2 regions of the Arthrobacter sp. sptzw32 genome follow, and region 1 is predicted to be linked to the other one. Evidence: predicted binding sites of a transcription regulator. Region 1 holds the regulator's gene; the other holds the start of a gene.
The links. The regulator HspR, encoded in region 1, represses chaperone genes until heat shock. The targets are predictions, from matches to a motif close to AAGTTGAGTCNNNNNGACTCAACTT.
Positions count from the first base shown of each region.

Region 2: the regulator HspR is predicted to act here: its motif matches at 2,764-2,788, upstream of clpB (ATP-dependent chaperone ClpB).

Region 1 is NZ_JBNHEZ010000004.1:79,137-86,684, reverse strand. It holds gene urtC (urea ABC transporter permease subunit UrtC) at 1-316, opposite strand, end outside; gene urtB (urea ABC transporter permease subunit UrtB) at 313-1,197, opposite strand; gene urtA (urea ABC transporter substrate-binding protein) at 1,232-2,497, opposite strand; gene AC5RVN_RS09320 (heat shock protein transcriptional repressor HspR) at 2,851-3,276, opposite strand; gene AC5RVN_RS09315 (DnaJ C-terminal domain-containing protein) at 3,290-4,261, opposite strand; gene AC5RVN_RS09310 (nucleotide exchange factor GrpE) at 4,345-5,064, opposite strand; gene dnaK (molecular chaperone DnaK) at 5,067-6,935, opposite strand; gene AC5RVN_RS09300 (hypothetical protein) at 7,177-7,473, opposite strand.
Region 2 is NZ_JBNHEZ010000004.1:195,807-203,354, reverse strand. It holds gene AC5RVN_RS09900 (septum formation family protein) at 1-9, shown strand, start outside; gene clpB (ATP-dependent chaperone ClpB) at 78-2,735, opposite strand; gene AC5RVN_RS09890 (hypothetical protein) at 2,888-3,271, shown strand; gene AC5RVN_RS09885 (hypothetical protein) at 3,332-4,030, opposite strand; gene AC5RVN_RS09880 (sulfate/molybdate ABC transporter ATP-binding protein) at 4,121-5,185, opposite strand; gene AC5RVN_RS09875 (ABC transporter permease) at 5,182-6,030, opposite strand; gene modA (molybdate ABC transporter substrate-binding protein) at 6,041-6,796, opposite strand; gene AC5RVN_RS09865 (TOBE domain-containing protein) at 6,811-7,218, opposite strand; gene AC5RVN_RS09860 (DUF4031 domain-containing protein) at 7,336-7,548, shown strand, end outside.

The DNA.
Region 1 (7,548 bases):
GCACCTCGCCGTTGCCATACAGGGACATGAAGTCCGGCACGCCGGAGCCGCCAAAGAGTGACGCGTCGGCAAGCTTCATGTGCATCGCCATGATGTAGGCGCCCAGCCCGAAGAACACCCCCTGGCCAAGGGTCAGCATGCCGCCGCGCCCCCACGCCAGGCCAATGCCCACCGCCACGATAGCGAAGCAAAGGAACTTTCCCAGCAGTCCCAGGCTGAACGCTGGAAGAATCACCGGTGCGACACCCAGGAGCAGGACCGCACCGGCGGCGAACGCCGCCGCAGTACCCAACCGTCCGCGCAGAAGGCTTCTCATGCCAGGCTCCTCGTCTTGAGGCTGAAGATGCCCTGCGGCCGGAGCTGAAGGAACACCACGATCACTATCAGGATCAGGACCTTGCCGATGCTCGCCGTCGTTGAGTACTCGAAGACGGACTGCAGCACGCCAAGGGAAAAAGCGGCGATGACTGCCCCCTTGATTTGGCCAATGCCGCCGGCCACGACCACCAGGAAGGCATCCACGATGTAGTTGGTGCCGAGGTAGGGGCTGGTTGAACCAATGAGGGTGACAGCGACACCGGCTACACCGGCCAGGCCGGACCCGATGAAGAACGTTAGTTGGTCGCTGCGCCGGGTTGAGACACCGCTGGTTTCTGCCAGGTCCCGGTTCAGCACAACAGCCCGGATGCGGCGCCCTAGTGGCGTAGCCCTAAGCAGGAGGACCAAACCTGCGAGGCACAACAGCGAGAGAGCCAGGATAAAGAGCCGGGTCAGCGGGATCGGCGCACCCAGCAACTCGATGTTTCCCCGGAGCCACGTTGGCGCGCGGACATCCACGCTGGGTGCGCCGAAGAGGTCCCGTGCGGCTTGCTGCAGGATGAGCGCTACCCCGAAAGTAACCAGAAGCGTGTCCAGGGGCCGGTGGTACATGCGGCGTAGCAGCACCGCCTCGAGCACCAGCCCCAGGACGCCGCCCACGACGAAACCCACCGGAAAGGAAACCAGCAGTGAAACCCCGGCATCCGAGATGGCCTGCTGAACCACAAAGGCTGTATAGGCTCCGGCCATCATAAATTCACCGTGGGCCATGTTGATAACCCCCATTTGACCGAAAGTCAACGACAACCCGAGTGCCGCCAGGAGCAGCACGGAACCGAGGCTGAGCCCGGCGAACATCTGCCCTATCAGGAGTTCCATTCCAGCAGGCCTTTCTTCGAAGTGTGGGCAGCTGTTACTTGGCCAAATCCTTGGCCCAGTCATACGTGGCCAGGAACGGATCCGGTTCAACGGCTTCCGGTGAGGACCAGACGGTGTCAATGAGGCCCTCCGCGTTGATCTTGCCAATCCGGGGAGTCTTGGTGATGTGGTTGTTCTCCCCGTCCACTGTCACCAGGCCTTCGGGCGCCTCGAAGGCGACCCCGTCCGCTGCGGCCTGAACCTTGTCCACGTCAAACGACCCGGCCTTTTCCACCATGGCCTTCCAGAGATACAGGGAGGTGTAGGCAGCCTCCATGGGGTCGCTCGTCACCCTCTCGGCACCGAACTTCGCCTTGAACGCTGCGACGAACTTCTTGTTGGCTGGGGTACCAAGGGTCTGGTAGTAGTCCCAAGCCGTCAACTGTCCTTCAACGTTGTCCAGGCCGACGCCGGGAACTTCCTCTTCGGCAATGGAAACCGAGACAACGGGCATGCTGTCAGCCGCCAGGCCGACGCTCTTGTACTGACGGAAGAAGGCCACATTGCTGTCGCCGTTTAAAGTGTTGAAGACCGCGTCGGCTTTGGAGTCCCGCACTTTATTTACGATGGTGGAAAACTCGGTCGAGCCGAGCGGCGTGTACTCTTCGCCTAGAATTTCCATGCCCTTGGCAGCGGCGTAGGCCCGAATGATCTTGTTGGCCGTCCGCGGGAAGACATAGTCGCTGCCCACCAGGAAAAGCGACTTTGTTCCCTGCTCAGCCAGGTAATCCAGAGCGGGAATGATTTGCTGGTTCGTAGTGGCGCCGGTATAGAAAATGTTTTTCGACGACTCCAGGCCTTCGTACTGCACCGGATAAAACAGAAGGGCATCGTTGGCTTCGAACACCGGGAGCATGGCTTTGCGGCTTGACGAGGTCCAGCCGCCGAAGACTGCAGCTGTGCAGTCCTGTTGAATGAGTTTTCCGGCACGCTCGGCAAACTTGGTCGGTTCGCTGGCGCCGTCCTCACTGACCACCTGTAGCTGCTTGCCCAAAACACCGCCGGAAGCATTGATTTCCTCCGCGGCCAGGGTCAGGGAGTCGAAGACGGTGCTCTCGCTGATGGCCATGGTGCCGGACAGGGAGTTTATGAAACCCACTTTGATGCTGTTGCCTGACGTGTCCACACAGGAACTGCCGCTGCTGGCGGTGGAGCCTCCGGACGCCGGGTCCGCAATCTGGCTGCCACAACCTGCCAGCACCGTGGCCACAGCGGCCGCAGTAAGGGGAAGGAAAGCGCGTTTGTTAACCGAAACCCTCATGTGTACCTGCTTCTCATTCAGCCGCTGCCAAGGCAGCGGCTCGCCTCCAAGGCCTTGGGAAGTGACCTCTTGCGATGAATGTAGGAGCCGATTGTTTCGGTGCCTGGAGGATTGGTTTCGGGACAGTTTCCAAACTGTTGCCTGGGCTGGCCCAAAGCCACGGCGCAGGAAGTAACGCGCGGAAGAACCGCGGGAAAGCGGGACGCTGAGATTTAACCTGCGGGAAACGTGCTGATTCGTAACTTAGGCCTGCGGGCCGGACACAATCCACGAAGGCAATGGCACCGCTCACCTGCGGTTATAGGAAAATAGGCGGCCAGCGGCCGGCTCGCGCCAGGCGGAAGTAGCGGCGCCTACCGCCCGATGGCGCGCGGCCGCCAGAGCACCACGGCCTGCGACCGCGGCCGGGGCCGTTGGCCCCGGGCCAGGCTCACCACGTCGCCGGCAGCACCGGCTGCGAAAATGCGCGAATCGAATGGCTGCGGCCGGCGGCTCAGTTCGTCCGCCAGCTCGGAAACCCGGCGCTGCAAAGCGGCCACCTGGTTTTCGAGCTCGAGGATCCGTTTGATGCCTTCGAGCGAGACGCCTTCCTGGGAGAGCCGCTGCACCTCGCGCAACATGTTGATGTCGCGCTGCGAGTAGCGGCGGGACTTTCCGGGCGCGCGGCTGGGCGAGACGATGCCCATCCGGTCGTACTGCCGAAGGGTCTGGGGGTGCATGTCCGCCAGTTCAGCCGCCACCGAAATTACAAAGATCGGCTGGTCTGAGTTGATGTCCACGGCTCACCCGCTGCTAAAGCCGGGCCTTGGCGGCCAGGCCCTCTCGGACGTCAGCGCCGGCTGTGGCATCGGCAAACGCCTTCACCGCAGCTTCAGCTTCCTTGTTCAGGTTCTTGGGCACGGCGACGTCGATGGTCACCAGCAGGTCCCCGGTCCCCTTGGACGTTTTCACGCCTTTGCCCTTGACCCGCAGCGTACGGCCCGACGGCGTACCGGCCGGCACGCGGACCCGCACCTTTTCGCCGTCAATGGTGGGCACTTCGATATCGGCACCCAGCGCAGCTTCGGGAAAGGTGACCGGGACGTGCACGCGGAGGTTGTCGCCGTCGCGGGTGTAAAACTCGTGCGGCTTGACCGCCACGGAGACCACGAGGTCGCCGTTGCCGGCCGGACCCGGCTGGCCCTTGCCTCGCACCCGGACCTTCTGGCCGTCCTTGATGCCGGCAGGCACGCGGACGTCGATGACTTCACCGCTGGGTTCCCGCAGCCCGATGGTGGTGCCGCGGATGGAACCCGAGAAGGAGATGCTGGTGGAGGCAGACCGGTCGGCGCCTTTCTGCGGAGCGCGCTGGAAACCCGTCTGGCCGAAACCGCCGCCAAACAGGTCCGCGAACTCGGGCGGGATGCCGCCCGAAGAAGGATTGAAGCCCCCGGCGTGGCGTCCGGTGTTGCCCGTGAAAAGGCCGCCGAACATGTCCTCAAACCCGCCGTTGCCTCCTCCGGCACCGCCGGGAGCAAAGCGGGCCCCGCCTCCCATGGCGCGGATGGCGTCATACTGCTGGCGCTCTTCGGGATCGGAGAGAACAGAGTAAGCCTCGGAGATGTCCTTGAACTTCTTCTCGGAAGCAGAGTTCCCCGAGTTGGTATCAGGGTGGTGCTCGCGTGCCAGCTTCCGGTAAGCCTTCTTGATATCGGCGTCGGAAGCGTCCTTGGCGACACCAAGGATCTTGTAAAAGTCCTTGTCCACCCAATCCTGGCTAGCCAATGGCGTTTCCTTTCGAAAGTTATGAATCGGTGGTTGAGCTTATCGAAACCCAAGTTTCGACAAGCTCAACCACCGGAGTATAGCTACGCAGGTACTGCGACGATGACCTGGGCGGCCCGGAGGACGCGTTCGCCTGACTTGTAGCCGGAGCGGAGCACCTGGCTGACGGTGTCAACTTCGATGTCCCCGCCGGGCTGCTGGATGAGGGCCTCGTGGATCGTGGGATCGAACTCCACGCCGGTCTCGTCGATCCGAACCAAACCGTAGGTCTTCAGCGCGTTCTCCAGCTTTGCGGCGATCGCGGCGAAGGGGCCGTCGGCGAGGTCACCATGCTGCCGGGCGGCGTCGACGTCGTCCAATACCGGAAGCAGGGAGTTCAGGACGCCGATGACGGCCATCTCCCCTGCCACGGCACGGTCGCGTTCAACGCGCTTGCGGTAGTTGACGTACTCGGCCTGCAGGCGGAGGAGGTCGTTCTTCAGCTCTGCCGCCTCAGCTGAGGAGCCACCTGCCGAAACGCCCTGCGCCACGGATTCCTCTGCCGGCACCTGGATGCCGTTGAGGATCTCTTCGGCCTGGGCAAGCGCGTCGCCGTCGGAATCCACTGCTTCAGAAGGGTCGCCGGGAACAGTGTTGCCGCCTTCAGCGTGCCCGCCCTCGGGGTGGCGGGCAGCCCCGGTCACCGGGTCAACCTTGCGGTTGTCCCGGATGACCGGTTCCTGGCGGCCGTTGCCCTGCTGCTCCTGGAGGTGCTCTTCACGGGGTGACGTGTTGTGCTCTTCCTCGTTACCGTGGTGCGGCATGGTTACTTCTTCGCTTCGTCTTCGTCGATGATCTCGGCGTCGACGATGTCTTCGTCGCCCTTGTCACCGGCCGGAGCGCCGCCTTCAGCACCTGCGGCACCGGTTGCGCCGTTGGGGGAACCGGCCTGGGAGTAGATGGCCTCGCCCAGCTTGCCCTGGGAAGCCTGGAGCTTCTCAAAGGCGGCCTTCACTGCGGCGTCGTCCGTGCCTTCAAGGGCCTTCTTGAGGTCGTCAACGTCGGTCTGGACCTCGGTCTTGACCTCTTCAGGCAGCTTGTCGGCGTTGTCGGCGATGAGCTTGTCCACGGAGTAGGCAAGCTGCTCGGCGGTGTTGCGGGTGTCGGTGGCCTCACGGCGGGCCTTGTCCTCGGCTGCGTGCTCCTCGGCATCCTTGACCATGCGGTCGATGTCTTCCTTGGAGAGGCTGGAACCGCCCGTGATGGTCATGGACTGTTCCTTGCCGGTGCCCTTGTCCTTGGCGGAGACGTGGACAATGCCGTTGGCGTCGATGTCGAAGGTGACCTCAACCTGCGGGACGCCGCGCGGAGCCGGCGCGATGCCGGTCAGCTCGAACGTTCCCAGCGGCTTGTTGTCGCGGGTGAACTCGCGCTCGCCCTGGAAGACCTGGATAGCCACAGACGGCTGGTTGTCATCAGCCGTGGTGAAGGTCTCGGACCGCTTAGTGGGGATGGCGGTGTTGCGCTCGATCAGGTGCGTCATCACGCCACCCTTGGTTTCGATGCCGAGGGACAGCGGGGTGACGTCGATCAGGAGTACGTCCTTGCGCTCACCCTTCAGCACACCGGCCTGGAGGGCTGCGCCAACAGCGACGACCTCATCCGGGTTCACGCCCTTGTTGGGCTCCTTGCCGCCGGCCAGTTCCTTGACCAGGTCGTAAACCGCAGGCATACGGGTGGAGCCGCCGACGAGGACGATGTGGTTGATGTCGGAGAGCTTAATGCCGGCTTCCTTGATCACATCGTGGAAGGGCTTCTTGGTGCGCTCCAGCAGGTCCTTGGTGAGGTCCTGGAACTTGGCGCGGGTCAGCTGCTCGTCCAGGTGGACCGGGCCGTCGGGGGTGACGGACAGGTACTGGAGGGAGACGTTGGTGCTGGTGGAGGAGGAAAGTTCCTTCTTGGCCTGCTCTGCTGCTTCGCGGAGGCGCTGGAGGGCGATCTTGTCCTTGGACAGGTCGATGCCCTTAACCTTGAGCTGGTTGAGCAGGTAGTCAACCACGCGCTGGTCCCAGTCGTCGCCGCCGAGGCGGTTGTCACCGGCGGTGGCGCGGACCTGAATGGTGGAGAAGTTGTCTTCGTCCTTGCCGACCTCCAGCAGGGAGACGTCGAAGGTGCCGCCGCCGAGGTCGAAGACCAAGATGAGTTCGTCTTCCTTGCCCTTGTCCAGGCCGTAGGCCAGTGCCGCGGCGGTGGGCTCGTTGACGATGCGCAGGACGTTCAGGCCTGCGATCTCGCCGGCTTCCTTGGTGGCCTGGCGCTCGGCGTCGTTGAAGTAGGCCGGGACGGTGATGACGGCGTCGGTGACCTTTTCACCCAGGTAGGACTCGGCGTCGTTCTTCAGCTTCATGAGGATACGCGCGGAGATTTCCTGCGGGGTGTACTTCTTCTCATCGATGCCGACGGTCCAGCCGGTGCCCATGTGGCGCTTGACGGAAGCGATGGTGCGGTCGATGTTGTTGACGGCCTGGCGCTTGGCGATCTCGCCGACCAGGACCTCGCCGGACTTGGAGAATGCAACGACGGACGGCGTGGTGCGGCCACCCTCGGCGTTGGCAATAACGGTGGGCTCGCCACCTTCGAGAACGGAGACGACGGAGTTGGTGGTTCCGAGGTCGATACCTACTGCACGTGACATGTGTTGCTTCCTTCTTTCCTTGGAAACTGCGGGCGCCCAGACAATTGAGCGTTCTGCACTCAACTCTACTCAGGGCGTCAGCGATGTCAATCCAAAGTTGAGTGACCTACGCTCAAGTCTGGGTTTAGGCAGTGCGGGGCGGGCTTGGATTTCCGCGAAAAGCCGGTGTTAAAAGCGAACGACGACGGCTCTCCGTTTCGCTGCTGGAGAACGCCGCCGCCGTACTGCCTGCCTGGTTGTGCTACCTGTCTCCGTCCCGGTGACCGTGAAGGGGCCCCCGCTCCTCCGCGGTGGTGTTGACCTGCCCGTCCGTGAGCCTTTCGCGGATACTGTCCGTTTCGTGGGCCGTTCCGGCGGTGCCGGCAGAGCCGTAGTCGCCGTCCTCGTATTCACCGTCTTCAAGGTTTCGGGCAGCGTCACCGGCGGTGCCGGCATCGCCGTAGTCGCCGCTCACGTATTGCCCGCCTTCGCCCTCAAGGCCGGGGGCAGTGCTTCCTTCGCGGGGCTCCTCGCCGAAAGTTTCCTGGTTCTCAGTCATGGTGCATCTCTCCTTTGAGTTCCGCGTCCATGCGGGCGCATTTGCAGTCTATCCAGCAGGACTTTCCGTCAACAG
Region 2 (7,548 bases), 120 kb from region 1:
CTGCCCTAGCGCCTGGGGCACCAGGCGCCAGGGCAGCACGTCCTGGCCCGGCTACACGTCCACTGCTTCCGGTGGGCCTATTCCTTCCGGCGAACCACCAGTCCGGTTCCGGGGACCGCACCGCCGTTGGGCTTGGCCAGCGCTTCCAGCCCCTCGATGGTGAGTTCAACGGAATCGGTGGCCGTGTCCACCAGCACGGTGTCGCCGTCCGAGATTTCGCCGGACAGGATCGCCTTGGCCAGACGGTCGCCGATTTCCCGCTGGACCAGACGGCGCAGTGGCCGGGCGCCGTAGGCGGAGTCGAAGCCGGACATCGCCAGCCAGGCGCGGGCGCCGTCGGTGACGTCGAGGGTCAGCCGGCGCTCGTGCAGCCGCCGTCCCAGTTCGCCCACCTGGAGTTCAACGATGCGGGCAAGCTCCTCCACGGACAGCGGGTCGAACAGCACCACTTCGTCCAGCCGGTTCAGGAACTCCGGCTTGAAGGAGGCGTTGACGGTGGCCATCACGGCGTTCCGTTTGGCCTCGGCATCCAGCGAGGGATCAACCAGGAACTGGCTGCCCAGGTTGGAGGTCAGCACCAGGATCGCGTTGCGGAAGTCCACGGTGCGGCCCTGGCCATCGGTGAGGCGGCCGTCGTCGAGCACCTGCAGGAGGATGTCGAAGACCTCGGGGTGGGCCTTCTCCACTTCGTCCAGCAGCACTACCGAGTACGGACGGCGGCGGACGGCTTCGGTGAGCTGGCCGCCCTCCTCGTAGCCCACGTAGCCCGGAGGGGCACCCACGAGCCGCGCCACGGAATGCTTCTCGCCGTACTCGGACATGTCAATCCGCACCATGGCGCGTTCGTCGTCGAACAGGAAGTCCGCCAGTGCCTTCGCCAGCTCCGTCTTGCCAACGCCTGTGGGGCCAAGGAACAGGAACGAACCGGTGGGGCGGTTGGGATCACTGATGCCGGCGCGGGCGCGGCGGACGGCATCGGACACGGCGGTGACGGCCTTCTTCTGCCCGATCAGCCGCTTTCCGAGCTCCTCCTCCATGTGCAGCAGCTTCTGGCTTTCACCCTGCAGCATCCGGCCTGCGGGGATCCCCGTCCAGGCGGAGATGACCTCGGCAATGTCGTCTGCGGTCACCTGCTCCGCCACCATCTGGGCGGACTTGTCCGTGATGGCGGCTTCGGCCTCTGCGGCAGCGTTCAGCTCCCGCTCGAGCGCCGGAATTTCGCCGTAAAGGATCCGTGATGCCGTCTCAAGATCCCCTTCGCGGGCGGCCTTGTCGTACGTGGAACGCAGCTCGTCCAGCTTCGCCTTGAGGTCACCCACCCGGTTGAGCCCGGCCTTTTCGGCCTCCCAGCGGGCATTCAGCGCAGCCAGTTCCTCTTCCCTGTCCGCCTTGTCCGCCCGCAGCGCGGCGAGGCGCTCCATGGAAGCAGCGTCGGTTTCGCCTTCCAGGGCGAGTTCTTCCATCGTGAGCCGGTCGACGGCGCGGCGGAGCTGGTCGATCTCCTCGGGTGCCGAGTCGATTTCCATCCGCAGCCGGGACGCGGCCTCATCGACCAGGTCGATGGCCTTGTCTGGCAATTGGCGCCCGGAGATATAGCGGTTGGAGAGGGTCGCTGCTGCCACCAGGGCAGAGTCTGCGATGGCAACCTTGTGGTGCGCCTCGTAGCGCTCCTTGAGGCCGCGGAGGATGCCGATGGTGTCCTCGACGCTGGGCTCACCCACATACACCTGCTGGAAGCGGCGCTCCAGGGCAGGGTCCTTTTCGATGTTCTCGCGGTATTCATCGAGGGTGGTGGCACCGATGAGCCGCAGTTCGCCGCGTGCCAGCATGGGCTTGAGCATGTTGCCCGCGTCCATGGATGAGTCTCCGGTGGCACCTGCACCCACTACCGTGTGGATTTCATCGATGAAGGTAACGATCTGGCCGTCGGAGTTCTTGATTTCCTCGAGGACGGCCTTGAGGCGCTCTTCGAACTCGCCGCGGTACTTGGCGCCGGCCACCATGGAGGCGAGGTCCAGGGCGATGAGGGTCTTCCCGCGCAGGCTTTCGGGCACGTCCCCGGCCACCATGCGCTGGGCCAGTCCTTCGACGACGGCGGTCTTGCCCACGCCGGGCTCACCGATGATGACGGGGTTGTTCTTGGTCCGGCGGCTGAGGACCTGGACGATCCGGCGGATTTCGTTATCGCGGCCGATCACCGGGTCCAGCTTGCCGGACCTGGCCATGGCGGTGAGGTCCGTGCCGAACTTTTCCAGCGACTGGAAGGTGTTCTCCGGGTCCGGGCTGGTGACTTTTCCGTCGCCGCGCACGCCCGGCAGGGCGGCGAGCAGCGCTTCGTGGGAGGCGCCGGCGTCACGCAGCAGCCGGCCTGCGGCGTCGCTTCCGGCCGACAGGCCCAGGAGGAGCACTTCAGTGGAAACAAAGGTGTCGCCCAGCCGGTCGGCTTCCTCCTTCGCGTTTTGGATGGCCTGCAGGGCGGGCCGGGACAGCTGCGCCTGCTGGCTGGACGCCCCGGACGTGGCCGGCAGCGCTTTGATGGCACTGCTGGCCTGGACGCTGACAGCGTCCGGGTCGGCGCCGGTTGCGCGGAGAAGCGCCACCGCTACGCCTTCACGCTGGTCCATCAACGCTTTAAGCAAATGGGCAGGTTCCACCTGCGGGTTGCCGGCGGTGGAGGCATTCATGGCCGCAGCCGAAAGAGCCTCCTGGCTCTTGGTGGTGAATTTGACGTCCAAAGAGAGCTCCTTTCAGGGCAATTGATCTAAGTTGAGTCTACTACGCTCAACTTTGGATGGGGTACTTTTTATTTTCAGTTTTCCCACAGCGAACCCGGACGCCTCACTTCCCCCCCGTTTCCAAGCAGAGCCATCCACCCTAGGATCGGCTTGTGACCGGGGAGCACAGTGCCGCCGGCGCACGGGAGACCGGACAGGCAATGAAGAAGTTTGTTGTTCTCTACATCGCAGCACAGTCGGCCCAGGCGCAGATGGCCGAAAGTTCGCCGGAGGCAGCCCGGGAGGGCATGAAGGCGTGGATGGCGTGGGCCGAGGGCGCCGGCGACGGCATTGTGGACCTGGGCACCCCGCTGGGAGCGGGGAAGGAAATCACCTCAACCGGTACCTCAGATACCAGCACCGGCGTCGCAGGTTACGGAATCCTCCAGGCCGAGGACCTCGCCGGTGCCCAGGCTCTGTTGGACGGCCACCCGCACCTCATGATGCCCGGCGCCAGCATTCAGGTTTACGAGTCCCTGGACCTGCCGGGGATGTAGGCCGCCGCCGTGGGGAGCAGGCCGAGGACCGGCATCCGCTCAACGGCAACGGCAGCGGCGTCAGCCCGCCGGGTAACCGGCCGCCGGTTTGGTCTCGATGTAGTTGATGACCAGGAACTCTCCCGCCGGGACCAGTTCCACATACCAGCGCGTGGGCTTGTCCAGGTCCTCCCAGCTGCCTTGGCCGGCAACCACGGGGCGGTACACGGCATCGAACTTCAGGAACGTGCCGCTGTCTGTGGCGCTCGAGTCGATCTCCTGCAGCAGTTCGAACATTCCCCGCCCGCTGCTTTCCGGTTCAGCAGAGCGGACCGCTGCCAGGTTCTGCTGGTTCATTACCTTCACGGAGGTGAAGTACTGCTGCCAGGCCACGTCGCTGTGCGACGTGAAAAGGGTGTTCGAGTAGGCCTCCGCATTCCTGGCCGCAAGCCGCTCGACACAGTTCCCGGGGACCGCGGTGCCTGGAGTCCAGGCGCTGACCAGCTCCGAACCGGCGTTGAGCCAGGCGCTGTACGCGTTCAGGACACTGCCGATCGTCTCGCGCGGTGTGCCGATGGGGATCCGGACCGGCAGCAGGTCGTTCTGGCCAACGAAGGGGCACTCGGCCGGCAGCGCGGACACCGGCGTAGCCGGGGCGATGTCCGGCAGAGGGGCCGGCGACGGGAACAGGCTGCAACCGCTTGTGCCAGCCAGCAACGCAAGGGCGGCAGCCGCCGTCGTAATTTTTCTGCCGAGGACATGCCCCGCTGGTACGTTCATTAGTTCTCCCCCAATACGCCGCGCCCGTCCGCGCGACGCTGACCAGCCTACCCTTCGGGCTCACCGCACCATTAGCCGGGGCCAGAGCGACTAGTTCGGGTAGATGGCCACGGACCCGGCCTTGATCACGAAGTACACCCGCATGCCTGGCGCCAGCGCGAGATCAGCGGCGGCGGCCGGCGTGATGTCCGCGTTCAGCTGCCCGCTTTCGCCCGCGCGGACGCGGACCCCGTCCCCGTGCGGCTCCAAATCGGTGATGGTCACCGGAAAGGCGTTGCGCGGGCTGCCGTGCGCTTCAGACAGGAAAACCGAAACGGCCGACGGCGGGAAAACCGCCACGCCTGGCTGTCCGGCGGGCAGCGGGCCCGGAAGCTCGTGGTGCTGCCCGTAGAGGTTCAGCCCGCCGGACCGAAGCCCATGGTCCGTTATTTCGCCGGCCAGGAAATTGAGCCCTGCGAGCCCGGCGGCGAACCGGCTGCGGGGCCGCTGGAGAACCTCCCGGGTGGGGCCTTCTTCTGAGATTCTGCCCTTCTCCAAAATGACCACGCGGTCCGCCAGCATCAGGGCATCCAGGACGTCGTGGGTGATGATGATGGCCGGCCTGGCCGCCAGGACCCGCTTCAACAGGCGGCGCAGCAGCGGCGCGGAATGGATGTCAAGGGCAGCCATGGGCTCATCCAGAAGAAGGAGCCCGGGATCTGCTGCCAGGGCGCGGGCCACGGCAACCCGCTGGGCCTGGCCGCCGGACAGCCCCGCCGGACGGCGGCCATGAAGATCCTGCGCTTCCACCTCGGCCAGCCAGCGCGCAGCTTCTGTCCGTGCCTGGCGCCTGGCCACCCCGGCGCTCCGTGGCCCGAAGGCCACGTTTTCCAAGGCGTCGAGATGCGGAAACAGCAGGGGTTCCTGGGCGAGCAGGGCGGTGCCGCGGCGGTGCGGCGGCGTCCATGTCCTCCTGCCCGGCGAGAGATCGAACAGTGTCTTCCCGTCAAGCTCGGCCCGCCCGCTGTCCGGCCGAAGCAGGCCTGCGGTGGCGGACAGCAGGGTTGATTTACCCGCACCGTTCGGCCCCATCACTGCCACTGTTTCACGGGGGCCGACAGTGAGGGCCACGTCCAATCCCCGCTCCGCCACGGTTGCCTCAAAGATCAACGTCACGGGCCGTTCCCGCCCGGCGCGGCGGCCGTCGTCGTGCGCTGCCTGGACGCCCGGAAGGGACTGTTGCCGGGCCGGCGGTACGCAAGTGCCACCACAACGACCGCCACAGCCACCAGTACCAGGGACAGTGCGACGGCGGAATCCGGATCCGTTTCCCGCTGCAGGTAGATTTCCAGCGGGAGGGTCCGGGTCACCCCCTGGAGACTGCCTGCGAACGTCAAGGTGGCGCCGAATTCACCCAGGCTGCGGGCGAAGGCCAGCACCGCACCGGAGGCCAGGCCGGGCAGCACCAGCGGCAGCGTTACACGGCGGAACACCCGCCCGGGCGAGGCGCCGAGGGTGGCCGCCACGGCTTCATACCGTTCTCCTCCGGTCCGCAGGGCCCCTTCGAGGCTCACCACCAGGAAGGGCAAGGCCACGAAGGTCTGGGCCAGGACAACGGCCGTGGTGGAAAAAGCGATCTGGAGGCCGAAGACGTCCAGGGTCCTGCCAAGGAGGCCCTGGCGGCCGAACGTGTACAGGAGCGCGATGCCGCCCACCACGGGCGGCAGCACGAGTGGGAGAAGCACCAGCGAGCGCAACAGGCCCTGCAGCGGAAACCTGCCCCGGGCCAGGACCAGCGCCAGCGGCACACCCAGCGCGATGCACAGGACCGTGCTGGCGGCGGAGGTCCGCAGGCTCAGGCCCAGGGCTGACACGGCGGATTCGGAGGTGACCAGCGGAAGGAAGTTGCCCCAGTTGACCCTTGCCACCAGGGCGGCCAGCGGCAGGACCACCACCAGCGCGGCCAGGACCGCGACGGCATGCACCCAGCGCGGTATGCCGCTGTAGGCCTGGCGGCTCACGGGCTGCTGCTCACTGTTGACCACTGCCGAAGCCGGCGGATGCCAGGACTTGTTGGCCTTCGGGGCTGGCCAGCAGTTCGAGGAAGGCCCGGGCGTCTGCGCTGTTCCGGCTGTTGGCCAGCACGGCGGCCGGGTAGCTGTTGACGGTGGTGGCGGCTTCCGGGAAGGGAACAGCATCCACCTTTCCTGCCGCGGACCGGACATCGGTGACGTAGACCAACCCCGCGTCGGCTTCCCCGGAGATGACTTTGCCCAGCACATCCGTCACGGAGTTTTCCTCACTGACCGGGTTGAGCTCGGCACCAGTCCGCTGTTCGATGGCGGCAACGGCGGCACCGCATGGCACCTGCCGTGCACACTGGACCAGCCGCGTACCCGGTTCCGCAAGATCCGTGAAGGAGCTGATGCCGGCCGGGTTTCCCGGCGGGACTGCGATGGCGAGCGTGTTGGTGGCGAAGACCCTGGGACCGCCGTCCACCAGCCCGGCCTCCTGCAGCTTTTCCATGTTCCTGGTGTCGGCGGAAGCGAAGACGTCAGCCGGTGCGCCCTGGCTGATCTGCGTGGCAAGGTCCGCGGAGCCGGCGAAGCTGAGGCTGACGGTTGTGCCGGGGCGCCTGGCTTCGAACGTCCGGGCCAGCTTCGTGAAGCTGGCCTTGAGGGAGGCGGCGGCAAAGATCGTCAGTGACCCGCCGCTGCCGGCGGCCTGGCCGCTGCCACCGCAGGCTGCCAGCGCAGCCGTCATCAGGACCGCGAGCAGCAGGGCCATTCCCTTCTGGCCCGTCACAGGCCCTTGCCCTGCGGCGTCTCGATGATGACCGTGGTGGCTTTGACCACGGCGGTGGCCACGGAACCGAGCTCCAACCCCAGATCGCTGACAGCTTCGCTGCTCATCAGTGATACCACCCGGAACGGCCCGCACTGCAACTCAACCTGGGCCATCACTTTGTCCGCTGTGATGCCGGTGACCAGCCCCACAAACCGGTTCCGCGCCGAACTGCCTGTGCGGTGCGGATCGTCCGGCAGTTGAGCCAACTTCTGCGCATGCCGGGCCAATTCCAGCCCGTCCACGGCGATCCGGCCGCCGTCGTCCTTCACGGGGGTAAGGGAGCCGTTGTCCAGCCAGCGGCGCACGGTATCGTCACTGACACCCAAGAAGCGGGCAGCCTCAGCAACGCGGATAATCGTCATAACGGCAGTTTAGGGCTCATTTGCGGAAAACAGTCTCATAAAACTGCCGCAGCTTCGGAATTACCGGCCCGCTGCCGGCACCCGGTTCCCCCCGGCAGGTCCCACTAGACTTCCTGCATGGCCATCTACATCGACCCGCCCCTCTGGCCTGCCCACGGGACGCACTTCTCGCACCTGGTCTCGGACTCGTCGCTGGCGGAACTGCATCAATTCGCCGCCGCGGCCGGGATTCCGGAGCGCGCCTTCGACGCCGACCACTACGACGTTGCCGAGCGCCGCTTCGATGACCTGGTGGCCGCAGGAGCGGTTCCGGTGGAGGCCCGGGTCCTG